DNA from 2 places in the Photobacterium sp. R1 genome. Region 1 is predicted to be linked to the other one. Evidence: riboswitches for the same ligand, from Rfam matches in the RefSeq annotation. Region 1 holds a riboswitch; the other holds the start of a gene.
The links. Region 1 has a riboswitch for lysine ahead of ACYP03_RS11550 (Na+/H+ antiporter NhaC family protein). Riboswitches for the same ligand answer to the same signal wherever they lie in the genome.
Positions count from the first base shown of each region.

Region 2: it holds a riboswitch for lysine, as region 1 does, so the genes downstream of both, lysC (lysine-sensitive aspartokinase 3) here and ACYP03_RS11550 (Na+/H+ antiporter NhaC family protein) in region 1, are expected to answer to the same signal.

Region 1 is NZ_BAAHZP010000006.1:44,961-59,703, reverse strand. Features, by position in the region: gene hisIE (bifunctional phosphoribosyl-AMP cyclohydrolase/phosphoribosyl-ATP diphosphatase HisIE) at 1-401, shown strand, start outside; gene ACYP03_RS11555 (thymidine kinase) at 467-1,051, opposite strand; gene ACYP03_RS11550 (Na+/H+ antiporter NhaC family protein) at 1,251-2,852, opposite strand; lysine riboswitch at 2,951-3,131, opposite strand; gene ACYP03_RS11545 (H-NS family histone-like protein) at 3,505-3,897, shown strand; gene ACYP03_RS11540 (lytic murein transglycosylase) at 3,995-4,966, opposite strand; gene ACYP03_RS11535 (YcgL domain-containing protein) at 4,983-5,264, opposite strand; gene minC (septum site-determining protein MinC) at 5,493-6,155, shown strand; gene minD (septum site-determining protein MinD) at 6,177-6,989, shown strand; gene minE (cell division topological specificity factor MinE) at 6,997-7,257, shown strand; gene rnd (ribonuclease D) at 7,309-8,439, opposite strand; gene fadD (long-chain-fatty-acid--CoA ligase FadD) at 8,568-10,262, opposite strand; gene ACYP03_RS11505 (alpha/beta fold hydrolase) at 10,382-11,251, opposite strand; gene ACYP03_RS11500 (Slp family lipoprotein) at 11,342-11,893, opposite strand; gene ACYP03_RS11495 (hypothetical protein) at 11,947-12,243, opposite strand; gene tsaB (tRNA (adenosine(37)-N6)-threonylcarbamoyltransferase complex dimerization subunit type 1 TsaB) at 12,272-12,976, opposite strand; gene ACYP03_RS11485 (ATP-dependent DNA helicase) at 12,977-14,743, opposite strand, start outside.
Region 2 is NZ_BAAHZP010000011.1:6,548-21,290, forward strand. Features, by position in the region: gene metH (methionine synthase) at 1-519, shown strand, start outside; gene lysC (lysine-sensitive aspartokinase 3) at 626-2,005, opposite strand; lysine riboswitch at 2,110-2,291, opposite strand; gene ACYP03_RS17265 (pyridoxal-phosphate-dependent aminotransferase family protein) at 2,545-3,663, shown strand; gene ACYP03_RS17270 (PglL family O-oligosaccharyltransferase) at 3,713-5,491, opposite strand; gene uvrA (excinuclease ABC subunit UvrA) at 5,563-8,409, opposite strand; gene ACYP03_RS17280 (single-stranded DNA-binding protein) at 8,659-9,189, shown strand; gene ACYP03_RS17285 (LysR family transcriptional regulator) at 9,323-10,207, opposite strand; gene csrD (RNase E specificity factor CsrD) at 10,409-12,352, shown strand; gene ACYP03_RS17295 (PilN domain-containing protein) at 12,514-13,968, shown strand; gene gspM (type II secretion system protein GspM) at 13,965-14,600, shown strand; gene ACYP03_RS17305 (MSHA biogenesis protein MshK) at 14,593-14,743, shown strand, end outside.

The sequences.
Region 1 (14,743 bases):
GTGATAAAGACACCCTGCTGGTCAGTGCCGAGCCGATTGGCCCCACCTGCCACCTGGGCACAACAACCTGCTTCGATCAGGGCAGTACTGACGACGGTGAAAATGCCAGTATGCCCGATCTGGTGTTTCTTCACCGACTGGAGCAAGTGCTGGCTGCCCGTAAAGGCGCCGATCCCGAGTCTTCCTACACCGCCAGCCTCTATGCCCGTGGCACCAAGCGGATTTCGCAGAAGGTGGGTGAAGAAGGCGTTGAAGTCGCGCTTGCGGCAACGTCGGGTGACAAGGCGGAAGTGATTTCTGAGTCTGCTGATCTCTTGTATCACCTGATTGTCCTGTTGCAGGATCAGGGACTGAGTCTGGCAGAGGTTGTCGCCAAATTGCAGGAAAGACACAAGGGCTGAATCAGCCCCCGATACGAAAAAAGGAAGCCTGAGCTTCCTTTTTATTTTTATACGGTTTCAGTGGCCTATCGGGCTTCTTCAATCGCTTCTTTATAGTGTTTCCGGCAAACCGAAACATAGCGATCGTTCCCGCCGATTTCAACCTGATCACCATCGGCAATGGCTTTGCCTGAAGCATCGTGGCGAATCACCATATTCGCTTTGCGGCCACAATGGCAGACAGTTTTCAGTTCCACCAGTTTGTCAGACCATGCCAGCAGATACTGACTGCCTTCAAACAGCTCGCCCCGGAAATCAGTGCGCAGCCCATAGCAAAGCACAGGGATATCAAGCTTATCGACAACTTCAGTCAGCTGTAAAACCTGAGTTTTGGTCAGAAACTGGCACTCATCGATCAACACGCAATCTACACGAGACGCGTGATTCATCAGAGAAAGCTTATCCCACAGATTATCTTCCGGACCGTACAATTCTGCATCTTCCGACAAACCGATACGAGAACTGACTTTTCCCTTCCCAAACCGGTCATCAATTGCCGCTGTAAAGATGACAGGCGACATCCCCCGCTCACGGTAGTTAAATGACGACTGCAATAATGTCGTCGATTTCCCGGCATTCATGGCCGAGTAATAAAAATACATTTGCGCCATCAGGCTTTCCGCTCAACTCTGAATAACGGCTGATGCTACCGAAGAAGATTCTCAATTGGAAGCAAATCGGTGCCATTCATGTCTTTCCCCGTCAATACGTTCATGAATCAAGCATGACAGTCGACTCAGGCTGACCGGACATAAAAAGCCGGCCAAGTGCAGCACTTGACCGGCTTGAAGCGCATACAGGCAGATCAGCTTACCTGGCCAGCTCCTGAGCGCCTTTTAAAGGACGCTTGGCAATCCAGCCAAGGCAAACGCAAACCAGCAGGAAGCTGACGGTCGCAGCCATGAAGGACACCCCCAGTGAGTCTGTCAGACCTAAAACGGTAAAGCCCACGGCTGTCACCAGAGCGACGGACAAAGCATAAGGCAATTGCGTCGACACATGATCCATGTGATTACAACGTGCACCTGTTGACGACAAAATCGTGGTGTCAGAAATTGGCGAGCAGTGGTCACCGAAAACAGAACCCGCCAGCACCGCACTCAGCATTGGCAGAATCAGACTGATTTCTGTCGCAGCGGCCAGATCACCCGCGATTGGCAGCATAATTCCGAAAGTGCCCCAAGACGTTCCGGTAGAAAACGCCATCAGACCTGACAGTAAAAACAGAATAACCGGCAACCACACCGGAGCAATATTTCCCTGAACCATCGTCGACAGGAATTTACCCGTGGCCATATCACTGATCACACTGCCAATCGTCCAGGCAAAGAACAGAATCAGAATTGCGCCGAACATTGATTTCGCGCCAATCCATAAAGCATGAACAATTTGCTTAACCGGAATTGCCTGACGCCCGACAGCAATCAAGGCAGAAAGTAGTCCCAGCAAACCACCGTAACAAAGTGATGCACCAACATCTGTTGATTCAAACGCACCCAGAACAGAGAAAGGTTTTCCGTCTGCCTGCAAACTCTGGTTACCGGTATAAATCATGAAGAATAAGGTTGCTGCAACCAGCACAAGAATAGGAACAATGAGATCACTTACTTTCCCATTTTCACTTTCTTCAATTTCTAATTCATCATTCAGATCTTTGGCTTCGGCATGAATTTCATCATGATCAAACCCAAGCGCATGACTGGCTTGCACTTCATGTTTTTTCATCAGGCCAACATCCAATTGGAACCAGGCCACAACGAATACCATCAACAATGCAAATACTGCGTAAAAGTTCATAGGTGCCAGTTGAATAAACGCACTCAGTGCAGAATATTCTGTAACACCATGTGAAACCAAAATACCACCAACAACTGTAATGATATATGCCCCCCAACTTGAGGCTGGCATCAGTACGCACATAGGTGCGGCAGTCGAGTCCAGAATATAAGCCAGCTTAGAACGGGAAACATAAAAACGATCCGTTACCGGTCTGGAAATTGACCCGACAGCAAGACTGTTAAAATAATCATCGACAAAAATAAACACGCCAAGAAAAGCGGCTAAAAGTTTTGCACCGCGTTTACTTTTGATTTTTGTTTGAGCCCAATGTGCAAATGCACGCGTACCACCAGACAATGTCAGCAGCGCAGTGGTCATTCCTAATAAAAGCAGAAAAGCAACAATACTCATATTCCAGGTATTGATACCGCCATCTTCAATAAAGAGGCCTTTTACTTTACCGCCAACATAAGACAAGGTATTCGCGGCACTAAAGTCTGTCAGTAATAGCGCACCCATCAGGATACCAATGCCTAAAGACAACAGAACGCGCCGGGTCAGAATTGCCAGACTCAATGCCACAAGGGGCGGTAAGACTGAAATGGAAGATTGGGAAAAATCTACAAGGTTCATGATCTCTACTACAACCGATCTTGGTTGGAGATCTACTGCTGAACACGGCTTTACCGTGATGGGAAGCAAAATAGGAAGGCGGGTTTCACCTCTCCGGACCCCACAGTAGCGCTCCATAGTTAAATGTAAATTACTATGGCAGTGTTGTCCCTATTTGGCGACAACCCCAGCAAGGTGCTTTGACAGTTCAACCTTACTTCGGCACTGGCTCCTTTCACTGACGTTCTTCGGGGTCACCTCCCGCCAGTTACTAATAGACAATGCACCTCTACCCTTAGTCAAGGAACCGCGTATTCTACTTTTTGTTATCTGATTTGCAACCTATAAAGTACAAGATTAACTCATACTGATGAATAAGCGCTTACTAATTTACTGTATTTACTTACATTTACAGCGAGCATTACGATGTTGAATATGAAATTACTCACATTCAAACGCATTAAGAAAATTAGAACTATCTCAATTTATTAACAAGCAAAAATTTGATTTCTTCGCATCAGATGGCGATTAATCATTATGACACGGATAAAAAACCATCGAATTAACTCCGTAAATCTGAGATTTTATTTGGCAGACAGGTTTAAAAAGTATTACTATTGCTGATATAAACTTTCTCACTAATTATTAGTATAACGACAATAGGAAATTTAAAATGTCTGATGCAATGAAAGCGCTATTAAACCTTCGTAGTCTTCGTGCACTTGCTCGTGAATATTCACTGGAGCAACTGAAAGAAGCTCTGGAGAAACTTCAGACCGTTGTCACCGAACGTGAAGAGTCTGATGCAGAAGAAATCGCGAAAGAAAAAGAGCGCGAAGACAAACTGAACCAATACCGTGAAATGCTGCTGGCTGACGGTATTGACCCAGAAGAACTGATGGCAAGCCTGGGTAAAACTAAAACCAAGCGTGCTGCTCGTCCGCCAAAATACAAATTCATCGATGAAAACGGCGAAGAGAAAACCTGGACTGGCCAGGGCCGTACTCCTTCAGCACTGAAAAAGGCGCTGGATGAAGGTAAATCTCTGGACGACTTTAAGATCTAATCTGATTCGATTTGATCAAAAAGCCCGGCAACTTTAGCCGGGCTTTTTCTTTTTCCAACATCAATTTAGAGCAATCACTTAAATAATGGCTATGCCATTAGTGAATACTGTCTGCTAGTGTACTCACAGCCAGCGCAAAGTAATGCGAGCGATTCCATTTCAGTAATGTCTGATAATTGCCATAAATCAAATAAGCACGACCATGATTATCATCCGGTTGAACTAACCAGGCATCTACATCAACTTTAGGCAATGCTGAGCCATTTAAACGACGCACACCCAATGCCTGCCATTCTGACAACGTTTTCCGCTTCTGAGGTTCCACCCCTTTCAGATCATCGCTCAGGCCATCAGGAACCTTCACCTGACGTCCCCAGGTATATTTATCATCCCAGCCAGATTTACTGAGATAATTTGCAGCCGAAGCGAAGACATCCGCTTCCGTTTTCCAGATATCTGCCTTACCGTCTCCATTTCCATCCACGGCAAAAGTCAGATAAGAAGTCGGCATAAACTGTGGTTGTCCCATCGCCCCTGCCCAGGAACCTTTCATTTCACTCACAGTAATATGTCCGTCCTGAAGAATGCTCAGTGCAGCCATAATCTGCTCACGGAAAAAAGCTTCCCGCCGGCCTTCATATGCCAGGGTAGTTAAAGCTTCAATCACGCTGTAACTTCCGGTCAGCTTGCCAAAATTACTCTCCACTCCCCACAAAGCAACAATGAACCGAGGCTGTACGCCATACTGACGCCCAACACGCTCCAGTGCCTTCCTGTGCTGGTGGTAATACTTATTTGCCTGGGCAATTTTCCATTGCGGAACCGCTTTCGGCAAATACTCATCCAGAGTGAGTTTTTTCTCCGGCTGGTTTTTATCGGCTGTAACCGCACGCTCAATAAATGTCACATTGGCAAATGCAGATTCCAGAATCGATTCATCAATTCCCTTCGCTCGCGCTTCCTGCTTTAACCCGGTTACATAATTGTCAAAACTTTCATCCGCCGCAGCCATAGGCGATGAAAGGCCAAGTCCTAAGGCCACCAGGGCCGCTAACCATTGCTTCCGCATATCCATTTTTTCACCGTCAGGTATTATTCAGTGCTTTTTTTGCTTTGTATTCTTCAAGAAGATTAGTCACTGGTGGTGGTATTTGCAGGTAATAACCCTGCGTTGACAGCGACTCCCTCACCTTCCTGATATCCGCCAGGGCCAGTTTTCTGTCTTCACTCAGTTTGAGTACCATCACGAACTGAGGCGTGCCAAAGGTGCTCAGTAACGCTTCCGGGACTTCTGAAAAATCATCTTTCTTGTTGATGTATAGATAAGTGTTGTCTTTTTTAGGACTTTTATAGATTGCACAAAACATAAGCAGACCTGCTGGTTACCCTTCACCACTATCTGACCACGACAAACGGAAATCATTCCTGAACGGAGGACATTCTGCCCAGCGCTGTCACCATCATGGTCATCATTTAAACTTTATACCGAACTCTGACAAGGAGAACTTGCTGAGACCTGCCGGGGAATATAACATGCTATAACCTATGTGATAACGTACCTGAGCGCGAAATTCTCCGCGCAAGAAGAATAAGCCATGGCAAAAACGGCAGAATTGAAAGGGGGCAGCTATACGCTCTCATCACTACACTTGGCTGACAGCGGTTTAGATCAGGCGATCAGTTTCCTTAAGGATAAAGTAGAGCAGGCTCCGGCATTCTTTGCTCACGCCCCGCTGGTGATTGATATCAGCAAAACCAGTCAGGAGCTTGACTTCAGGCAGTTGCGACAAGGCATTCTGGATGCAGGGATGATCCCGGTAGGCATCAGTGGTTGCAAGCCGTCACATTTACAGGCTCAGGCAAAATCCGCAGGTTTTGCCATCATGAATGCCGCCAGACAGGCAAAAGCCAGCAGCCCTGTCATGGAACCCACAAAAGTGATTCGCTCCCCGGTTCGTTCAGGGCAGCAAATTTATGCTAAAAATTGCGATCTGGTCGTATTGAATCATGTCAGCGCTGGTGCTGAAATTATTGCTGACGGCTGCATCCATATTTACGGGTGCTTGCGTGGCCGGGCAATTGCCGGAGCCAGTGGGGAGACGAACGCTCAGATTTTCTGCCATAATCTACAGTCGGAATTAATATCCATTGCAGGCAATTACTGGCTGAGCGATAAGATTCAAGAATCTCACTGGGGATCGAGTGTCGTTATCTCTTTGATAGACAACAATTTAAATATAGAGCATCTGGCTGTATAACTTTAAAAAGGAATAAAACAGATGGCACGAATTATCGTGGTGACCTCAGGTAAAGGCGGGGTCGGAAAAACGACCTCCAGTGCGGCCATTGCGTCCGGCCTTGCTCTGAAAGGCAAAAAAACAGCCGTCATCGATTTTGATATTGGTCTGCGAAATCTTGATCTGATTATGGGCTGTGAACGTCGGGTCGTGTTTGATTTTGTGAATGTTATCAATGGCGAAGCAAAACTGAATCAGGCGCTGATCAAAGATAAGCGCGTGGACAACTTGTACGTGCTTCCGGCATCGCAAACCCGTGACAAAGATGCGTTAAGTAAAGAAGGCGTCGAAAAAGTTCTGAATGAAATGGATGAAATGGGTTTTGAATTCATTATCTGCGATTCTCCTGCAGGTATTGAAACCGGTGCATTAATGGCGCTGTACTTTGCAGATGAAGCCATTGTTACCACAAACCCTGAAGTAGCTTCCGTCCGGGATTCAGACCGTATTCTGGGAATTCTGGACTCCAAATCGCGTCGCGCTGAAAATAACGAAACGCCAGTGAAACAACACCTGCTGCTGACCCGTTATAACCCATCCCGGGTAACTCAGGGTGATATGCTCAGTGTTGCTGACGTCGAAGAGATCCTGCACATTCCTTTGCTGGGTGTCGTACCGGAAAGCCAGTCTGTTCTGAATGCTTCAAACAAAGGCGAACCGGTCATTTTTGATGTTGATTCTGATGCGGGTCAGGCTTATCAGGATACAATTGAACGTTTGCTGGGCGAAGAACGCCCGTTCCGGTTCATTGAGGAAGAGAAAAAAGGCTTCCTGAAACGAATATTTGGAGGCTAACCACACTATGGCTTTGCTAGAGTTCTTCCGCCCCAAAAAACAATCGACCGCGAGTGTGGCGAAAGAAAGGCTGCAGATCATTGTTGCTGAACGTCGCTCCGCCTCTATGGGCAGCCCGAGTTACCTGCCACAGCTTAAGCAGGATATTCTGGACGTCATCCGCCGTTATGTTGATGTCACGCCGGAACATGTCACGGTCCACCTCGATCAGAAAGAGGAAGACCTGTCCGTTCTGGAATTGAATGTGACTTTGCCAGACGAGAAATAAAAAAATCCCCGGTTTCAACGCCGGGGATTTTTTCATGAAACTTTTCAGTTTTCAGCCTGTTTTGCTGGTGACCAAAGGTAAAACACGAGGGGCAAAGTGTTCCCGGCGCCAGGTGGATAACATTTCAGGCAATGCATCTTCCGGACATCCTTTCTTCCAGGCCCAGCTCAGCAACTGATTGATTTGTTTCTTCGATGCAAGAAACTCCTGCGCCAATCCTGTTTGTTCAGAGACCGCAACCACTTCATCTTTAATGCGTTTTACCATCTGTTTATAGCCCGGCAGATCAACCAAACGCGTTAAACGTTCCGGATAATCAAGCTCGCTCATCTGCTCCACTTCCCTCACCAGAGCAATCAGCCGGTTTCCGTGTCGCTGAATTTCACGCTCGTCAAAGCCCTCTCTGGACATCACCGCTTTAGACGTGATTTCAAAACGCGCCACTTTCCACAGATTCAGTTCTTTGAGCACAAAGTTCAACGCAAGATCCCGCTTTCTGGCTTCCTGAAGCCGCCAGGCTGCCACTTTTTGCAAGATAGCCAATTGCTTCGGAGACAGCTGCCAGGCATTCTTGATGTCTTTATACACCTGATCCGACGATACAGTACGGCTTCGTTTCACCAGCATGGTATCGCATTCTTGCTGAAGTGCTTCCATCCAGCCTTTCTCTTCCACTCCCGCCAAGAGCTTCTGATAAAGTGGCAGCAGGTAGTACACATCTGCCGCCGCATAATCGAGCTGCTTATCTGTCAGAGGACGCGCCAGCCAATTGGTTCTGGCTTCCCCTTTCTCCAGTTCAATCCCCAGATATTCCTGGACCAGCGCGCCAAAACCGGTCGACAGTCCATGTCCGAGAAACGCAGCCATAATCTGCGTATCCAGCATCGGAGTCGGCATACAACCCGCAGCAGACTGAAACACTTCCAGATCCTCACCGCAGGCATGGAGTACTTTAATCACCCCGGGGTTCTTCAGCAGCGCCCAAAGTGGCGACAGGTCTGTCAGAGCCAGCGGATCGATCAGGGATAACTGCTCGCCATCATACAGCTGAATCAGCCCCAGCTGGGCAAACAGGGTTCGGGTGCGAACAAACTCAGTATCCAGCATCACAGCAGGATACTGACTTGCCTGCTGGCAGACTTCTGCCAGTCTGTCGTTCGTTGTTATGATTTCAAATTTCAAAGCTCACCTTTTTACAGAGACTAAGCTCACATTGCCCAGTCTTGCATATCAATGCACAGAGCGGAAAAACAAAGTGCCGGCTAAACAGCCGGCACTAACGCAAAATCAGTGTATCTTAAAATCGGCGTTTATGCTTGTGCCGCCTCTTTCTGGGCTTGATCCGACTCTTCGCGCAACGCACGTCGTAAAATCTTACCCACATTAGTTTTCGGCAGCTCATCGCGGAATTCAACCACTTTGGGTACCTTATAACCCGTCAGATACTGGCGGCAGTGGGCCAGCAGCTCATCCTTCGTCAAGCTCGGATCGCGCTTCACGACACAGATCTTTACCACTTCACCGGCCGCACCATTCGGTTGGCCAATCGCGGCAACTTCCAGCACTTTCCCATGAAGCGCAACGACATCCTCGATTTCATTCGGGTAAACATTGAAACCCGAAACCAGAATCATATCTTTCTTCCGGTCTACGATATGCAGGAAACCATCTTCATCAAAGCGGACCACATCACCCGTCGACAACCAGCCATCCTCAGACAGGACCTCACGAGTTGCTTCCGGACGCTGCCAGTAACCTTTCATAACCTGCGGACCTTTCACCTGCAGTTCGCCGGTCTGATCCATGCCCAGCACGTTACCTTCTTCATCCACAATACGGATATCAGTCGACGACACCGGTAAACCAATCGATCCGTTATATTCGGTCAGATCATGCGGGTAAGCAGCCACCAGAGGAGAGCATTCCGTCAGGCCATAGCCTTCCAGCAAATAGTTTTTGGTGGTTGCCAGCCATTTTTCTGCAACGGCTCGCTGAACGGCCATACCGCCACCCACCGACAGACGCAGTCGGCTGAAGTCCAGTTCGTGGAAATCTTCATTACCAAGTAACGCATTAAACAGGGTGTTTACCCCGGTCATCGCTGTAAATGGGTAACGTTTCAGCTCTTTGACAAAAGTTGGAATATCTCTCGGATTGGTGATCAGCAGGTTCTGACCGCCCATCTCGATAAACAGCAGACAGTTCACCGTCAGCGCAAACACGTGATACAGCGGCAGCGCCGTAACCACAAACTCACGACCTTCGTGCAGAATCGGTCCGTATGCAGCTTTGGCCTGGAAGACGTTAGCCATCATGTTTCGGTGGGTCAGTATTGCCCCTTTCGCGACACCGGTTGTCCCTCCCGTATACTGAAGGAACGCCATGTCATTGCCTTCAATGAACGGCTTCACATACTGCATACGGCGTCCCTTTTTCAGGGCATGATTGAGTGACGTTGCATGTGGCAGATGATACTTCGGCACCATCTTTTTGATGTATTTCACCACAAAGTTCACCAGGGTACGCTTCGGATGCGACAGCTGATCACCTAAGCTGGTCAGAATGACATGCTCAACGCCCGTATTCCCGACGATTTTTTCCAGCGTGTGTGCAAAATTGGACACAATGACAATGGCTTTCGCACCAGAATCGTTCAGCTGATGCTCCAGCTCACGAGGGGTGTACAGCGGATTGACGTTCACCACCACACAGCCGGCCCGGAGAATACCGAACAGCGCAATCGGGTACTGAAGCAGGTTGGGCATCATGACTGCCACACGATCACCTTTTTTCAGTTTCAGATCGTTTTGCAGATATGCCGCAAAAGCCCGGCTGCGTTCTTCCAGTTTCCTGAAAGTCATCACCTGGCCCATATTGATAAAGGCCGTTTGGTCGGAATATTTCTGGACAGACTGTTCAAAAAGTTCAACCAATGAAGTGTAAGCATCTGGGTTGATTTCAGCCGGTACATCATCCGGATAGCGGTTAAGCCAAACCTTATCCACCATGCACTCTCCTTATATTTTTCTGGGCTTTAAACGCCATAATATTGCTGTAGCGAAAATTCAAACACTTGTTCTATACAAGCATTACAGCACAATTAACATTGAATTAACACAACTGATTAGACCAGCTTTTTGATTTTTGAAGTAAACAGCAAAATCTGTTCACAGACTTGCCGGGGGCTTTCCAGATGGCAGTGATGGCCACCGGGAACTGTTATCTGAGCGGCCTGTGGAACCCAGGAAAGCCCTGCATCAGGCTCTTTCAGATAAGTGAACCCACGCTCACCAAGTACGGACAAGACCGGGCACGCAATACCGGACATCATTGTTTTCGCTTGCGTTTCTGTCATCCTGATCAGTGAGTCACAACGTAACTTGTCGTCATGCCGCCAGTACCAGTAATCCCCATCCCGATAAGTTGCACGCTGAACCAATGGTCGCAGTTGCTCTGCATCCAATCCATTAATCCGGCAACGAACAGTCAATGCGGCCTGAAATGAGTCGAGCTTAAGTCTTTTCGAGACTCTTTGCCTGCGTTTCATCCGGCTTTCAATTCCCTGACGTAACCTGTCAGCAGCTAATTCAGCGTTTTCACAAAGCGGAGCGAGCCCTTCAATTAACACTAAACCAGCCAGAGTTTCAGGAAATGCTCCTGCGTAGGCCGCCGCCACCAGTGCTCCCAGCGAGTGCCCGACTAAAATCACAGATTGTCCGGCTAATGCCTGTCTGATCTGTGCCAGATCGTCAACATAATCCATGAAATAGTAGTAATTATCGATCCCCCTGTGCTCAGACAAGCCATGTCCCGGCCAGTCAACCGAGACCAGATGGAAAGCTTCGCTCAAGGGTTTGAATAAGGGTGTAAAACTGGCCGCATTATCATGCCAGCCATGCAGAAAGACCAAAGTCGGTCGCTGATCTGGCAATTCAGCAGCGGAGACAAGCTTCCCCTGTGCCAGTGCTTCTCGGCAAGGAGGAAAAGATGTCATGATCGCCAGCTCGGATTCTGCCAGCGGCAATCGGCACTCATACATCATATGAAGATTCAATCATCAGGTACGATAGAAAATCAGATTTGTTCAGGGGCTGACCCGATACCGGATATCAGCACTGTCCGGCCTCAGACCGTAGTGAATATACTGACAACGAATGCCCAGACACCGGTAGTAGGTGTTCACATCGTCAATGCGAACCTGCTCTTCGATACGCCAGACTTGCTGCCCTTTGGCAAAGACAACAGGATAGGTGTAATCATACTGGCCGATTTTCCCCATTTCGCTGCCACGAAGCTGACCGGCGACAGTCACCAGCTTTCCTTCCGCGTACTCAATCGGATCGGCAAATCCGTCAATATATGCAATAAAACGGCCTTGAGGTTTTGCCGTTAGATTGGGGCGGCCGGAGGTGTCAATTGGTAAACTGGCCACTTCCAGACGGGTGCGTTTCGCCTCATTTACAACAGAAGCAATCACACCGCCCAGACGCACTTCACGCCCCTGCACCCCCTGCGGGTCTTCAATCACCATCGTCAGATCGGTAATCGGTTTATCTGTTGTTGTTTGTAAACTGTCGGGCAACTGACTGCAACCACTCAGAGCCAGTAAGGCAAACGCCAGGATTGTCTTTTTCACCACGGATCCTTTTCAAAAAGAAAAACAGGGAACTGCTTTGCGATTGCGACTGATCAAATAAAAAGATCGACGCCCAGCAACCGGGAGAACTCTTCCCGTTTAGACTGATGCAGTACATCCAGATAAGCAGAAAGGGCCTGCTTATTTCTCCCTTGCGGGCTGTCATACTGAACCTGACTGTGGGCTTCCTCAATCAGTGCAGGATCTTTAATCGTTTCCGCCACGGCTCTGGCCACCACAGTCGGCTGAGCAACCGGCGCAACGGACTGTTCAGCTTTCTGCCGTTTGTCGGTTCTTCTGGCCCGTTGCGGGGCCTGTGTCGATGCCGGTAAACGAGGTATGGTGACCATAAAGACAATGAATCCTGATCAGAGGCCGTTATTCGCGGCCCGGTAGTTTTTTCCAGGTCACTTCATCCCGCAGGTAGACAGGGCTGGCATGTTCAGCGTCGACCACTTCACCACGCTGCAAAGCAAATTGTGCCAGCCAGGCCATATCCTGAGCTTCCGGATAAAGGACTGTGCTGGCTTGTTTTTCGACAGCCAATCCATTTAATTGTTCCTGATAGGTTTGCCAGCCGGTTCCGGCGGTAAACCAGTTCACTTCTGGCAGAGTAACCAAGCGTTCAGCAGCCATTTCTGGCGGAAAAACCGCTTCTTCACCCAGCACAGACCAGTCGCCGTTTTGCTGACGCTGATACTGACCCCAGTAAATTTCGCCCATTCGTGCATCAATCGCAGCCAGAACATGATCTGCCTGATGCAGGCGATAAGCTCCCTGAGACATTGCAGCCAGCGTTGAAATACCAATCATAGGCAGCTCAGCGCCAAACGCGAGCCCCTGCGCAATACCAATTCCGATGCGCACACCGGTGAAACTGCCGGGACCACGGCCAAAAGCCAGCGCATCCAACTGATTGAGTCGCAGGCCGGCTTCGGCCAGTACTTCATCAACCATAGGCAAAATTTTGGTTGTATGCTCACGCGGTGCAAACTCACAGCGTGCAATCACATCGCTCCCTGTCAAAAGAGCTACGGAACAATTTTCGGTCGCGGTATCAACAGCTAAGATCTTAGTGCTCATTCAAGCCTCTGAATGCTGGCTGTCTGAAACATCCTGCGCGTTGTGCAGGCCAGACAGGAACTGCCCGACGCCTTCAACATCCCGGGTTCGCGGAATCGGCGGCAGACTTCGTAAAAACACAGCGCCATACGGGCGCGTCACCAATCGGTTATCACAGATCACCAGCACACCTTTGTCCTGCTGGTCCCGGATCAAACGGCCAACCCCCTGTTTCAGGGTGATCACTGCATCCGGGATCTGAACCTGTGCGAAAGGATCGCCGCCGCGCAGGCGGCAATCCTCAATCCGTGCCTTCAGTAATGGATCATCCGGCGCGGTAAACGGTAATTTGTCGATAATAACACAGCTCAGCGCCTGCCCTCTAACATCAATGCCTTCCCAGAAAGCACCTGTTGCAATAAGCAGCGCATTTCCCAATTCCAGATATTCTGCCAGCAGTTTTTGCTTACTCGTTTCCCCCTGAACCAGTACAGGCAAGTCCAGAGACTCCCGAAAACCTTCGGCCAGTTCCCGGACCATCTGATGCGACGTACACAGGAAAAAACACCGCCCCCGATTGGCTTCAATCACCGGCGACATCAGCTGCACCAGCTTCGCGGCCATGCCATGACTATTCGGTTCAGGAAGAAACCGCGGCACACACAAGAGTGCCTGCTGTTGGTAATCAAACGGACTGGGTAAAGACATCTGCGCGGCTGGCTGCAAACCAAGACGGTGACTGAAATGGCCGAAGTCGTCATCCACTGCCAGCGTGGCTGAGGTAAAAATCCAGGCGCCTTTTTGCTGTTCTATCTGCTCATGAAACTTTTCTGCGACCGACAGCGGCGTAATATGCAAACTAAAATGACGCGGCGTACATTCATACCAATAGGAATAACCGGTGATAGATGTGTCACAAAGCCGCACTAAACGGGCCTTAAACAACGTCGTACGCTCAAAAGCAGCATCCAGTAATTCGCTTCGCCCCAAAGCCAGTTTGAGCACGTCATGCGCCAATTCCAGCGCATCGTTTAAACGGGTCAGTTCACGCTGAATGGCCGGGCTGTTCACCGCATCACGCCAGTTACCGCGATAGCCGGGTTCACCGAGCACCAAACGTAAATCTGAAGCAGCCTGACTGAGCCGGTCAGCGGTTTTTTCCAGCTGGCGCATGTCCCGCGCCTCGGTCCGGTAACCAATGGTAATATCTTTCGACAAATCCTGGATTTGCCGGCTGGACAGACTCTGCCCGAAATACTGGCTGGCGATATCCGGGATTTGGTGCGCCTCGTCAAAAATGAAGACATCAGCTTCGGGGATCAGCTCGCCAAATCCGGTTTCTTTGATGGCCAGATCCGCCAGAAACAAGTGATGGTTCACCACCACCACATCAGCATCCATGGCTTTCCGGCGTGCTTTCACCACAAAACAGTCTTCATAGGAAGGACATTCCCGCCCCAGGCAGTTGTCATTGGTTGAGGTGATGGTCGGAATAACCGGACTGTCTTCAGGAATGGAATCACATTCACTGATATCGCCGGTTTTCGTGGCGGACGACCAGCTTCGAATCGTCACGAGCTGACTGAGCATTCCCGGATCAACATGACCACCGTGACTTTCCGTAATCTGGCGGCTGAGCCGATCCAGACACAGATAGTTTGAACGTCCTTTCAGCAGAGCAACTTTACCGGTAAAACCCAGTGCCTGCGTCATCAGGGGTAAATCACGATGAAACAACTGTTCCTGAAGGTTTTTGGAACCGGTGCTGATAATGGTTTTATGCCCTTT
Region 2 (14,743 bases), on a different contig from region 1:
GACAGCGGGAAAGCTGACTGGATTGGTGCCTTTGCCGTGACTGGCGGGATTGGTGAGTACGAGATTGCCGAGCAATTTAAAGCCAAAGGGGATGACTATAATGCCATCATGATTCAGGCGGTGGCCGATCGTCTTGCCGAAGCGTTTGCCGAATGTATGCACGAGCAGGTGCGCAAGGAAATCTGGGGTTATGCGCCGGATGAAAACCTGGAAAATGAAGATCTGATCCGTGAGAAATATCAGGGGATCCGTCCGGCACCGGGCTATCCGGCCTGCCCGGAGCACACTGAAAAAGGTGAAATCTGGAAACTGCTGGATGCGGAAGCCAACGCTGGGATGCAACTGACAGAAAGCTTCGCGATGTGGCCGGGCGCGGCAGTGTCGGGCTGGTATTTCTCGCATCCGGAGTCTCGCTATTTTGCGGTTGCACAGATTCAGCGGGATCAGATGCTGAGCTATGCTGAGCGCAAAGGCTGGGATGAGGTTGAAGCCGAGAAATGGCTCGGTCCAAATCTCTGAGGCACCTCAGGTATCGGCCATCTGAATCCGGTGGCCGCATCAAAGGTTTCGTAAGATATTAAAAAAGGCGCTCACAGAGCGCCTTTTTTGAACGGTCAGGTTCAGATTACTCGAAAATCTTACTGTGCAGATTCTGGGCAATCGGAAGTGCGTGTTCGGTTTTCACCAGGAAGCACAGGTTGTGCGGGCTGGCACCGTAACAAATCATCCGCAGCTTGTATTCATCCAGCGTGTTGAAGACAGTGCTGACGGAACCTGCGGTCTGGCTCATGCGGTTTCCGATCAGAGAGATCAGACACAGATCCTGTTCGATCTCAACTCGGCACAGCTCGCTGAGGGCCGCATGTGCTCCCGGAGGAAGCGTTGGCGCGCCGCCGCCAGTGTCTGTCTGATCCATGGTCAGAGAAACGCTGACTTCAGAAGTCGAAATCAGATCGACTGAAACTTTGTGTTCAGCCAGAATACGGAATACTTCCGCGAGGAAGCCGTAAGCATGAAACATGTTCAGACTGGTCAGGGTGATCAGAGTCTGATTGTTGCGCAGGGCCAGCGCACGGAACAGGGGGGCATCACTGACCGATTTACGGATCCAGGTCCCGCCTTGCTCTGGTGCTTTGGAAGAGCCCACAAACACAGGGATCTGACGGCGAACCGCCGGGATCAGTGTAGACGGGTGAAGAATTTTGGCACCAAAGTTTGCCATCTCAGAAGCTTCGCTGAAGCTGATTTCCTTGATAGGCGTCGCTTTCGGGGCTATACGCGGATCGGTGGTATACATCCCAGGGACGTCAGTCCAGATTTCCAGCGTACCGGCATCGATCGCTTCAGCCATCAGCGCGGCGCTGTAGTCGCTGCCGCCGCGGCCCAGCGTTGTGGTGCGGCCCAGTTCATCACTGCCGATGAAGCCTTGAGAAACCACAATGTTATCCTGCAGCAATGGCAACAGCTTTTCTTCTGTCAGCTGACGGATCATCTCAGGTTCCGGGCTGGCTTTTCCGAAACGGCTGTCGGTACGCATGACGTCACGGATATCATAGCGCACGGCATCGGCACCCATTTCGCACATAATTTGGGTAAACAGGTAAGTTGACAGCAGTTCGCCGTTCGCGACCAGTTGATCGGTCAGTTCAGCAGATTTCTGGACTGCGGTCTGAGTTGCAATCTCTGCAACCTGATCCAGCAGCGCCTCAATCTTTCCGGCAACGGCTTCTGGTTGCTGCAGGTCCGCCAGTACACTGTGATGGATGGCACGCAGGCGCTCCATCAGGCTGGTACGGTGCTCAGCATCAGCGACGCCGTTGGCCAGTTCGACCAGAATATTGGTCACACCGGAGCACGCACTGATTAAAACCAGCTTGGTATTCGGATTATTCATCACGATCTTGGCACTGCGGCTCATTGCTACGTAATCGGCCACACTTGTGCCGCCAAATTTTGCGACAGTAATTTCAGCGTTCTGCGCTGAAGAAAAATGTACAGGGCTCAAAATGATCTCCCACTAAACAAAGCGTAAAGTCATGGGGCAAAATTTGGGGAATCTTTCCGACTTGATGTCAGAAGAGCCGTTCGGCGAGACATGAAAAGACTGCTGCGACCAGAAGCTCTCCACCTGTGCTTGATGCTGCAGGTGACAGCCAGAAGGATTCAACCTTCAAAGCCGATACGGCAAGCCCCCTGTCTCACCGTATCTCGGCGTTGCTCCCCCTCTCTATGGTGCTTTGGGGTGGGGCCCCGCCGCATAGATACCTGGATAACGCGCCTCTTCCGTTTTCACCTGAAAAATGAGCTCTTTCAGGGTGAACAAAAATTGCCCTTATTGAATAGGAGCAGGGGGGCTTTGTCAATGCCTGAATGCATTTTTCTGTGCCGTTATTGTTACTGATCCTGCAGAAATTTGTCTCTGTCATTTCTGCGGCGTCCGGTTCTGTTATGCTCGGTTGCGATACTGAACCGATATGACCGTTGCAAATCATCTTTAACGTGCTGATTGATAGGGATTTCAGCAACCATGCCAATGGAGGCCCCATGACAATTCAGAGTTTTTATCCGCCGCAGCGTACCCTGATGGGACCCGGCCCCTCAGATATTTATCCTCAGGTGCTGCAGGCGCTCAGTCGCCCGACTTTGGGCCATCTTGACCCATTATTCATCGGAATGATGGATGAACTGAAAGTCTTGCTTCAGTATGCATTTCAGACCACGAACCCGTTTACTATTGCCGTCTCTGCGCCGGGCAGTGCCGGGATGGAAGCGTGTTTTGTTAATCTGGTCGAGCTGGGCGATAAGGTGATTGTCTGCCGCAACGGGGTCTTTGGCGATCGGATGCGGGAAAATGTTGTTCGCTGCGGTGGTGAAGCCGTGCTGGTGGATAACGAATGGGGCGAGCCGGTTGATCCGTTGGCTGTTGAAGCGGTACTGAAAGCCCATCCGGATGCCAAGATCCTGGCCTTTGTTCATGCGGAAACCTCCACCGGAGCGCTCAGTGATGCCGAAACGTTGTCGAAACTGGCACGTGAACATGGCTGCCTGACGATTGTGGATGCGGTGACGTCACTGGGTGGTGTGCCGCTCAAAGTGGATGAATGGCAGCTCGATGCGGTGTACTCCGGCAGTCAGAAATGTCTGTCCTGTGTGCCGGGGCTGTCTCCGCTGACTTTTTCTCCCCGTGCGGTTGAGGCCATTCAGCAGCGTAAGACACCGGTACAGAGCTGGTTCCTGGACCAGAGCCTGGTTCTTGCATACTGGAGCGGCGAAGGCAAGCGGAGTTACCATCATACAGCGCCGGTGAACAGCCTGTACGCATTGCATGAAGCGCTGGTCCGTCTGCAAAATGAAGGGCTGGAAAATGCCTGGCAGCGTCACGTTGAGATGCATCAGTCGCTGCGTGAAGGCCTGGAAGCCATAGGAATTCGTTTTGTTGTAGAGGAAAAGAGCCGTTTGCCGCAACTCAACGCGGTCTACATTCCTGATGGTGTGGATGATGCCAAAGTGCGTCAGACCCTGCTGGAAAAATATAACCTGGAAATTGGCGCGGGTCTGGGCGCGCTGGCCGGGAAGGCTTGGCGTATCGGACTGATGGGGTATGCAGCCCGCAATGAAAATGTGGCGCTGTGTCTGAAAGCGCTGGAAGATGTATTGAAATAACCGGTAACGGATGGACAAACGGCTGCCGTGGCAGCCGTTTTTGTCTGGTTTAACCTTGTGTATTCCCAAGGCTGGCCTGAACGTTTTCTGTTTCCAGAGCAGGCTGAGCAAATATCGGCAATGCCTGCTCTGTGAAATCCAGTCCCGGGAACAGGTACCGGGCCTCTTCCCGTACATGTTCAGCCTGGCGGTGATTGTCCAGTGCCTGATGGGCGCGGATCAGATACTGATACAGAATCGGGCGCGGTAACTCCCGGGCCATGTGATCAGCCCAGGTGATAAATCCCTGTATCAGCTCAGGGTTGTTCTGGTGAATCCCCACTTTCAGCTGGGTCTGATAAAAATCCCATTCGAACCGGTGTCGCCAGGCCCAGGTATTGTTCACTTTCTCAAGGGCAGTCAGATCGGGCGGTGAAGTGGCTTCAAAGCGGGTCAGCATCGCCCCGGAGTAGAGTGTCGTGAGCATAAATGCGCTGATACAGGCGGGCAGCAGGATCCCCCCGACTTTGAATGGCTGGTGAAACCGCAGCGGCTGTTTGAAATACTTGGCGCTCAGCGAGTCGATCCAGTACAGCAGAAACAGAAAGACCACCCAATGAACCAGCGAGTGGTAGAACGGATACTCCAGCTGGGTGTGCAACGTGATCGGGAACAACAGGGCCACCAGTGCCAGCTGGGTATTGGCCGGGGCGCGCCTTATTTTTGCCAGCACGGCGGCGGCTGCAATGAGCAGCGCCAGCAGCGGCAGGATCCCGCCTTCACTGGCCCAGAACAGCAGTTCGTTGTGCGGATGGTCCAGACTGGCCAATCCGTAAGGCTGCGCTGGATCGGCCTGATGCCATTGCGCCGTCTGCATCAGATAGGCATGTTCGAAATTGCCGTATCCGACGCCCCGCATGGGTGCATGCAGGAACATCTCTGTGACTTGTGGGTAGATCACTGTCCGGGCACTTTCCAGAGAGACTCGGCCCGGCTGTGGAGACCATTGCAGTGTACTGGTCAGGTTCCAGGCCAGACTCAGCCCCATCATGACCATCAGTAACCACATACGCCATTTTGCCCGGGCGGCAAACTGGGTCAGGTACGGCAGGATCAGCAATACCCCGACGACAGCTGCAAGCCAGCCGGTCCGTGAGCTGAGGACAATCAGCATGGGCACAATGGCAACCGGCGTCAGCAAAAGCCCCAGCTGAGCCAGTGTCCAGCGGCGCTGATATGCGGGCTGGCGGGCCAGCAGATAGGCAGACAGGATCAGGCCGGTGGCCAGAAAACTGGCCATGACATTGGGTTGCTGAAAGATGCCGTAAGGTCGGTTGATGTCTGTGTTATACCCTATGGCATTCTCGGGAGAGATCCAGAGAAACTGATACCAGGCCAGCGCTGTTTGTAACCAGGCCGCTTTGAGGATCAGCCACAGAATTTGCTGACGCTGTTTCTGGCTGAAAGCAAATTGCTGAAGTGCAATAAAAAACAGCCAGCCAGCCCAGAGCGCAAACAATCGGTTGGCTGCTGCCTGAGGGCTCGCCTCCGGATAAAAGACCGGAAGAGTCAGCAGGAGGCAGCAGAGAAAGAGCACCAGCGTCAGGCGTGAATAGCGCAGGATTTTCTGACGGCTGATTTCCAGGAAACCAATCGCGATGGCAAAACTGAACGGAATCCAGCTGCTGACATTGAACGGGAGCTCGAGTCCGGACCCTCCCTGATTGTGCTGAAAGTAGTGCATGGTCAGCAGAAACAGGAAAGTCAGCGCCAGGATAAAGGGGCGCGTCAGGGGTTTGCTGATCGTGGCAGCAGCCAGTCGGGTGCCCCGTAATTGAATGACTGTCACGTTGTCCGGTCCCTCGACATATCGTCAAAAAATCAGGCTGGTGACCAGCCTGACAAAGATTGTTTTTATAATTAAGCCTGCTGAGCGGCCAGTGCCGGTAACAGGGGCTTGAGGAAGCGGGCTGTATGCGACCCGGCCACTTCCGCAACCTGTTCCGGTGTACCCGAGGCAATGATTTCACCACCGCCGTTGCCGCCTTCCGGTCCCAGATCGATGATCCAGTCTGCGGTTTTGATCACGTCAAGATTGTGTTCAATGACCACAATGGTGTTGCCGTGATCGCGCAGTTTATGCAGTACGCTCAGCAGTTGCTGAATGTCGTGGAAGTGCAGCCCGGTGGTTGGTTCATCCAGAATATACAGGGTCTTACCTGTATCGCGCTTGGACAGCTCACGTGCAAGTTTCACCCGTTGCGCTTCTCCGCCGGACAAGGTGGTCGCAGCCTGACCCAGACGAATATAGGATAAACCGACATCCATCAGGGTTTGCAGTTTTCGGGCAATTGCGGGGACAGGATCAAAAAATGTCCGGGCGTCTTCGACCGTCATCTCCAGAACTTCGTCAATGGCTTTGCCTTTATACTTCACTTCCAGAGTTTCCCGGTTGTAGCGCTTGCCTTTACAGCTGTCACAAGGCACATAAACATCCGGCAGGAAGTGCATCTCAACTTTGATCACCCCGTCGCCCTGGCAGGCCTCGCAGCGGCCGCCTTTCACGTTAAAACTGAAGCGGCCCGGTTTGTAACCCCGGGAACGGGATTCCTGCGTCCCTGAAAACAGCTCACGGATCGGGGTAAAGATACCGGTATAGGTCGCCGGATTAGAGCGTGGTGTCCGGCCGATCGGGCTCTGATCGATGTCGATCACCTTGTCCAGATGTTCCAGTCCCTGAATATCGTCATATGGCGCCGGTTCGCCGGAAGTGGCACCATTCAGTTCATGGTGGGCGATCCGGAAGAAGGTGTCGTTGATCAGGGTGGATTTGCCCGAGCCGGAGACACCGGTGACGCAGGTCATCAGACCAACCGGGATTGAGACATCTACCTTTTTCAGGTTGTTGCCGCGGGCACCGGTCAGCTGGACGACTTTCTCTGCATCCATCGGGGTCCGCTCAGCCGGAACTTCAATCTGTTTTTTACCGCTCAGGTAGTGACCGGTCAGAGATTCCTGAGAAGACAGAATGTCGTCCAGTGTCCCCTCGGCAATGACCTGGCCGCCGTGGACACCGGCGCCCGGACCGATATCAATAATATGATCGGCGCAGCGAATTGCATCTTCATCGTGCTCGACGACCAGCACGGTGTTCCCCAGATCGCGCAGGCGGGTCAGGGTACTGAGCAGACGTTCATTATCACGCTGGTGGAGGCCAATCGAGGGTTCATCCAGCACATACATGACTCCGACCAGACCAGCCCCGATCTGGCTGGCCAGACGGATCCGCTGGGCTTCGCCGCCCGACAGGGTTTCAGCACTGCGCGACAGGTTGAGGTAGTTCAGGCCGACGTTGACCAGGAAGGTCAGACGGTCATTGATTTCCTTCAGGATTTTATCGGCAATTTGTGCACGCTGGCCTTCCAGGGTCAGCTCAGTGAAGAAATCCAGTGCCTGACTGATGCTCATCTCGCTGACATGAGGCAGGTTGGTCTGCTCGATAAAGACATGACGCGCTTCTTCACGCAGGCGGGAGCCGTGACAGCTGGCACAGGGTTTGGTTGAGATATATTTGACCAGATCTTCCCGAACCGCATTGGATTCAGTTTCGCGGTATCGGCGCTCCATGTTGTTGAGGATGCCCTCAAACGGGTGGCGGCGCACCGTGACATCGCCGCGATCATTGATGTACTTGAATTCGATGTTGGTCGTCCCCGACCCTTGCAGCAGGACTTTCTGTACTCTGTTCGGCAGGGTGTTAAAGGGGGCTTCGACATCGAAATCGTAATGCTCAGCCAGTGAGCTCAGCATCTGGAAATAATAATAGTTGCGCTTATCCCAGCCGCGAATCGCACCGCCGGCCAGACTCAGCTCTTTATTCTGAACGACTCGAACCGGGTCAAAGTACTGCTGTACGCCCAGTCCGTCACAGGTTCCGCAGGCACCGGCCGGGTTGTTGAAGGAGAACAGGCGTGGTTCCAGTTCACGCATGCTGTAGCCACAATGGGGACAGGCAAAGTTCGCGGAAAAGATCAGCTCTTCCATGTCACAGTCGTCCATCGGGCTGATCACGACGGTCCCGCCGGACAGTTCCAGCGCCGTTTCAAAGGATTCCGCCAGACGCTGCTGGAGATCATCGCGGACTTTAAAGCGATCCACGACAACTTCAATGGTGTGCTTTTTGTGTAATTCCAGTGTCGGCGGATCGGACAGATCGCAGACTTCCCCGTCAATCCGGGCACGGATATAGCCCTGAGCTGACAGATTGGCTAGGGTTTTCAGGTGCTCGCCTTTCCGTTCTTTCACGATCGGGGCCAGCAGCATCAGCTTACTGCCTTCTGGCAGCGTCAGCACTTTATCGACCATCTGGCTGATGGTCTGGGCGGCCAGCGGGACATCATGGGTCGGACAACGCGGTTCGCCGACCCGGGCAAACAACAGACGCAGATAGTCGTAGATTTCGGTAATGGTACCAACGGTTGAACGCGGGTTGTGCGACGTTGATTTCTGCTCGATGGAAATGGCTGGTGACAGACCTTCAATGTGGTCGACATCCGGTTTTTCCATCAGTGACAGGAACTGGCGGGCATAAGCCGACAATGACTCGACATAGCGTCGCTGACCTTCGGCATACAGGGTATCGAAGGCCAGGGAAGACTTGCCGGAACCTGACAGGCCGGTAATCACAATCAGTTTATCCCGGGGGATAGTCAGGTTGATATTTTTGAGATTGTGGGTGCGGGCACCCCTGACTTCGATCTTATCCATGGTTGCAGTCATCAGCGCTGAATAAATTGGTCTGCATTATCGCATAGCCCCGAAAGGCTTAAAAGACTTGACTGTATAAAAACACAGTGCTTTGATCGTCTTTTATGCATTCGGTCTGAACATGGAATGGGTGATGTTGCCCTATGCCTGCAGGGGCCCACCATGTTAAACTCGACAATTAAGTTTAAACTTTGAATGAGAGAAGGGAGCCTGATTGGCAACCTCAACAGCGAAAACCTGGAGTGAACTATGGCCAGTCGTGGCGTGAATAAAGTTATCCTGGTAGGTAACTTAGGCAATGATCCTGAAATCCGTTATATGCCAAACGGCGGTGCAGTAGCAAATATTACCATTGCTACTTCTGAAACATGGCGTGACAAAGCGACCGGCGAGCAGCGTGAAAAAACTGAGTGGCACCGTGTTGTGCTGTTCGGCAAGCTGGCTGAAGTTGCTGGTGAGTACCTACGGAAAGGATCTCAGGTTTATATCGAAGGTCAGCTGCAAACCCGTAAGTGGCAGGATCAGAGCGGTCAGGATCGCTTCACCACTGAAGTTGTGGTTCAGGGCTTTAACGGTGTGATGCAAATGCTGGGCGGCCGTCAGGGCGGTCAGGGTGCCCCAATGGGTGGCCAGCAGCAGCAGGGCGGTTGGGGTCAGCCTCAGCAGCCACAGCAACAGCAACAGCAGAGCTATGCGCCGCAGCAACAGTCTGCGCCTCAGCAGTCTCAGCCTCAGTACAATGAACCACCAATGGATTTCGACGACGATATTCCATTCTGATCAACCCTTTGGGATTGACTGAATATTTGAAGAAGGCCCCTGAGATATCAGGGGCCTTTTCTTTGCATGTGGCTGGGAGGATTGGTGCTCGCATTCTGGGCTCTATGCAGCAGTGCAGTGGAAGCCTTGTTTCCTATCCTGACGCCCCGGCTTTTTGCTTGATAAAATCAATAAACAGCTTGGTTTTGGTGTGATTGTAATTCAGCTTGGGGTAATAGGCGTAAGCAGCATTCAGAGGCTGCTTGAGCTCGGGTAAAACCGGCACCAGCAGGCCATTGCTCAGTTCGCGTCTGACGGTATTTTGACCCACCAGGATCAGACCCATACCAGCCACTGCGGCTGCCACCAGAGCTTCCGGGTTTTGTGTGGTAAAGTTGCCGCGCAATCGCAACCGGCGGTTGTTTTCAAAGATATGCTCCTGCTCATGACCATGGTTGCCGAACAGCAGGCAGTTGTGCTGCGTCAGCTGCTCCGGACTTTCAATGGCCGGCCGGTCTTCCAGGTACCCCGGCGAGGCATAGAAACCGGCCTGAAAACTGAACAGCCGGGTGGCAATATAGCTGGTGGAATTAAAGTCGGTCAGCTCCCGGCTGATAAACACATCCAGATTCAGGTCCGGCAGCTGGCCCGGCGTAACCGTGTGCAGTTCGACCTGAATATTGGGATAGGTTTGCAGAAATTCATCCAGATAGTGCACCAGCACCCGGCTGCCTGTCGCCAGCGGTGCGCCGATACGCAGTACCCCCCGGACCTCACCAAAGGTCGAGGTGGTTTCCGCCAGGATCTGCTGCCAGTCATCGAGCAGGTGAACACTGCGGCGATAGAAGACTTTGCCTGCCTCGGTCACGGTCAGGTTGCGGGTTGTCCGTTTGAGCAACTGGACGCCCAGCTGTTTCTCCAGCCAGGACAGCCGCTTGGACAGTGCTGAGCTGGATGTATTGAGTGTGCTGGCTGCCTGGGCCAGTGAACCCTGTTCCACAACAGTGACAAAACTTTTGGTGCAGGTGATCCAGTCCATGTTTCTCCAATAAGATGGGTAAGCGAGCTTGTAACCCCCGGGTAACAAATCAGCAAAGTGTCGTACCGGGCACTGACGTTCCGGACCACCAGTGGTATTTTCCTGTGGAAACAGTCGCTTTAAAATTTTTGACCAACCTGCATGAGTTGACCACAGCGCCTGTCGGTTTTGAAATGTTTTTTGAATAAAGTTGGATACTGAATGAGAAAAGCCTCAGGGATGAAGCTGACCAATCGCTTGGTCGCTTTCGTCACCCTTATTGTCATCTGCGCCATGTTTGTCATTTTTATCGGTGGTGCGATCAGCTTTCGTAAGCTGGGACAGGACTATCTGCACCATTATCTGGCCGGAGTCGTTGAGGTGATCGATCTGGAAATGATTGAACCGCAAGGCTCACAATCGCTGAACCGCTGGCTGCCTAAATTGCTCAAGGCCAGTAATGTGGTCACACTGGATGTCAGTAACGACGCCGGTTCGGTATACCAGTTCCGGGGGCAGCAAAAAATTGATGACCCCAATATTCTCTATCGTACAGACTATCCGCTGACGCAGAACCCCGGCTATGTCGTCCGGATCCAGTCGATCCCGCCTTATACCGAGCTGACGTATTCGCTGGGGGCGATGTCGTCGATCAGTCTGGCAATTATGATCATCATTGCCGGTCTGGTGTGGGGCGTGAACTGGCTGAAACGTCAGTTGTATGGTTCTGAGCTGCTTGAAGAAAGAGGGCGGATGCTGCTGGCAGGTAAGCTGGATGACTTTGCCAAAGGCTCGGAGTTCGAGTGGCCGGATACGGCCAGTCTGGCGCTCGATAAACTGATCTCTGAACTGAAAGATGCGCGTCAGGAGCGCAGCCGGTTTGATACCTTCATCCGTACCCATACATTTTTGGATCAACTGACCGGTTCGGCAAACCGGGTGTTATTTGACAGCCGCCTGCAATCGGTGGTCCAGGATCAGGACAACCACGGTGCAGTGATCCTGATCCGCATTTCCGAGTGGGAAGAGTTGCTGCTCTCCAAAGGTAAGATTGTGGCAGATGAGCTGATCCAGGATGTCGGCATGGTGCTGTCAAATATGATCCAGCGTTACCCGGACAGCGTGTTATCCCGTTATTTTGAGGCAGAGTTTGCCATCATGCTGCTGCAGCAGCCCAGCAAGGAAATCAATCTGTTTGTAAGTCAGTTGCTGAAAGCGCTGGAACGGCTGACACCTGCCGCGCCGCTGCATCGTGATAACTGGTGCCACATAGGGGTGACCTATTTTGCCAGTGGCGAGCGACGAGGCCGGATCATGGATGAAGCTGACATGGCGCTGCGCAGTGCTCAGCTGCAGGGAACCAACAGCTGGTCCGTGTTCCAGAAAGATCCTCAGGGTGAAGATACCCGGGGCAGCGTGCGCTGGCGGACATTGCTGGACGGGGTGTTCAGTCAGGGGGGGCCGCAGCTTTACCAGCAACCGGCGTATCTGGCGGAAGGAAAAACACTGCTGCACCGGGAATTACTGGCCCGGATCCGGGACGAAAATGGCCTGGTGCTCAAAGCTTCCCGCTTTTTACCGGCGGTTGAACAGGTCGGCTTTCATGTCCGGATGGATAAACTGGTGATCAGCCAGGCTCTGGACCTGCTGAAAAACGGTCCGACGCTGGATAACTTCGCCGTCAATGTCAGTGTTGAATCCCTGCTGGATAAAGCTTTTGTGCGCTGGTTCAGGGATGAGTTACTTCAGACGCCCCGGCCCGTTCTGAAACGGCTGAGCATTGAGGTGCCGGAGCGGAATCTGTCACGTCATATCGATGCTGTCCGTACCTTTCTGAAAATGCTGACTGGTCTGGGATGCAGTCTGGGAGTCGATCAGGCCGGGAGAACCATCGTCAGTACTCACTACATCAAAGACGTGAATATCAGTTATATCAAACTGCACCGCAGTCTGATCCGGGAAATTGACCAGCGGCAGGAAAACCAGTTGTTTGTCCGCAGTATGCTGGGTGCCTGTGCCAATACCGGTGTGGCAGTGATTGCAGTTGGCGTGGAAAACGCCAGAGAGTGGCAGGTCTTGCAGCAATTGGGGATTCATGGTGGTCAGGGCCGCTTTTTCGAGCCTGAGAGAGATTTGACACAAATTGCGATGAAAAAGAGAAGATGAGGTTCTGCTGGTTAAAAAAATACCATCCTGGAGTGATTATTCTATACATGCCTGATTGCTAACAGTATCATCGGTCAAATAATTGACATAAACAGGTCAATATTTGGCCCGGGCGAGCACAGAACCGCCCGGATAAAGATGACGGAAAACGGGTTGATAACATGCTGATCAAAAAGCTTCTGAAGCGGAAAACTGTCAGTAAGGTTGCCAGTTTTGCTGTTTTCGAAAATAAGCTGACACTTGTCAGTCAATCCGGGGATGGCACTGATTGGATCTGCGACAGCCGGGAGCTTGGTTCGCGAGACAATTGGGGCCAGGCACTGGAAAGTCTGATTGTTCAGTATCAGCTCGCAGGCAGCCGAATCCGTTTTGTCCTCGGACATGGCCTTTATCAGAGCCTGACAATTGATAAACCCGCTTTACCGCATCAGGAATTAGCCAGCGCGCTGCCTTTCCTGGTGAAGGATCTGGTGTCTGAATCCCCGGCGAATCTGGTTGCCGGCGGGTACGACGAACCCTTGAAAAAACGTCTGCAGGTCTTTGTTGCAGAGCGAAAGCTGGTGCAGCGACTGGTTCTGGCCAGTCTGTCGCTGGGCTGTGTCACGGAAGTGATCACGGCCGATGAGGTGGTCCTGGGTGAATTGACGGATCTTCACCAGAGTCAGCTGGTGCTGCATGGCCGTCATCAATCCGGGCTTCAGTTGACTGCGTTTAAACAACAGGTGATGTGTTTTCAGCGTCAGTTGCGAGGCTTCCGCCAGCCGTTGCTGGGAGAAGAACCGTCTTCCCTGCAAATTGACGGACTGGCGCTGGAATTGCAGCGCTCTCTCGATTTTCTCAGTGCTCAGCTGCGCGACATGCCGATTGCTCAGGTACTGGTGAGCTGTGACAGCGAAGACAATGAGTTGCTCGCGGAGGCGCTAAGACGGCGGCTGAGTGTTCCCGTGGCGGCAGTCAGCAAGTTTCCATCCGGTCTGGCAGATTATGATGCCCGGGTCGCCTGGGCGGCACTGGCACATCAACCGATCCTCAACCTGTATCATGACAGTCTGAAGCCGCAATCCCGATTGCTGACATTGCCGAATCTGGCTGCCAGCTGGGCGATCGGAGCTGTGCTGCTGGCCTCTTTCGCTGGCTGGCAAAGCTGGCAGGAGCACCGGGTTCAACAGCAACTGGCGGAGGAACAGCTTCGTCTCAGCCAGAAAAAAACAGAGCTGGATACTGCAAAAGCGGCACTGGCGCGCCATCTGCCCAGTGAACTTAAAGTGAAACTGAACGGCGAGCTGGAACAGCAGCTTGCAGCCAAACAGGCCACGCTGAAAGCCATCGTCATGCATGACAAAAGCCTGCAAGCCGGTTTTGCCTCGCTGCTCCGGCAACTGGCACAGGCGGCGAGTCAGGAGATTTCCGTCAGCCGGATTCACCTGCAGGGTGACAAACTGGATCTGGAAGGGGTCGCCAGTTCTCCGAATGCCGTGCCTAACTGGCTTCAGAATTTTTCACGTTATCCGCAACTGACAAACCGGGGATTTGAAGTCATGACGCTGGGCAGAAATGAACAGAACGTCGTCACTTTCAAGCTGCATGCACAACGGCAAGATGAGGAGCAGCCATGAAAATCTGGTCCATGCTGGCCGAGCGTTTCGACCAGCTCAGTCGCAGAGAACAATGGCTGGTGGCAGTAACTGGCTGGATAATGCTGCTGTTGGGCGGATATCAGTTGCTGGTCGAGCCGCTTCAGAAAGTCCGGCTGTCGGCTGAGCTGCAGTATCACGCGATACAGGCGGAGTTCATCCGGAGTCATGGTGAATTGCATCAGATTCAGCGCCAGCTCAACACAGACCCGGACAAAGAGCTGGATGAGCAGATTGTCCGGCTGGAAGCAAAGAATGCCAGACTGGACAAAACGCTGAAAGAGCGGGTCGCCAGTCTGGTCACACCGGCTCAGATGGCCACTCTGATGGATCAGGTTCTGCAGCATTCTCAGCGGCTGAAACTGGTTTCTCTGGAATCCCTGCCACCCGCTCAGCTGGTTCATGGCGAGGATGCCGGGTATTACATTCACCCGGTACGTCTGACCCTGCGCGGCCGGTATTTTGACCTGGTGAATTATTTGCAGCAGCTGGAAGCCTTACCGGTGAAATATTACTGGCGAAGTCTGGAGTATCAGGTCGACATCTATCCCTGGTCTGATATAACACTTGATGTATATACCTTGGGTGAAAGTAAGGATTTCATTGGTGGTTAGAAACGCTTGTCTCGCATTCTTACTGGCAGGGATCAGTCTGCTGGCCCGGGCCGAAAGCGATCCGACAGCCCCGCTGGGCTGGCAGGCGCCGGCCGCACCGAAAAAAACGGTGACGCGCCGGCTTCCCGAACTGCAGGGAATTG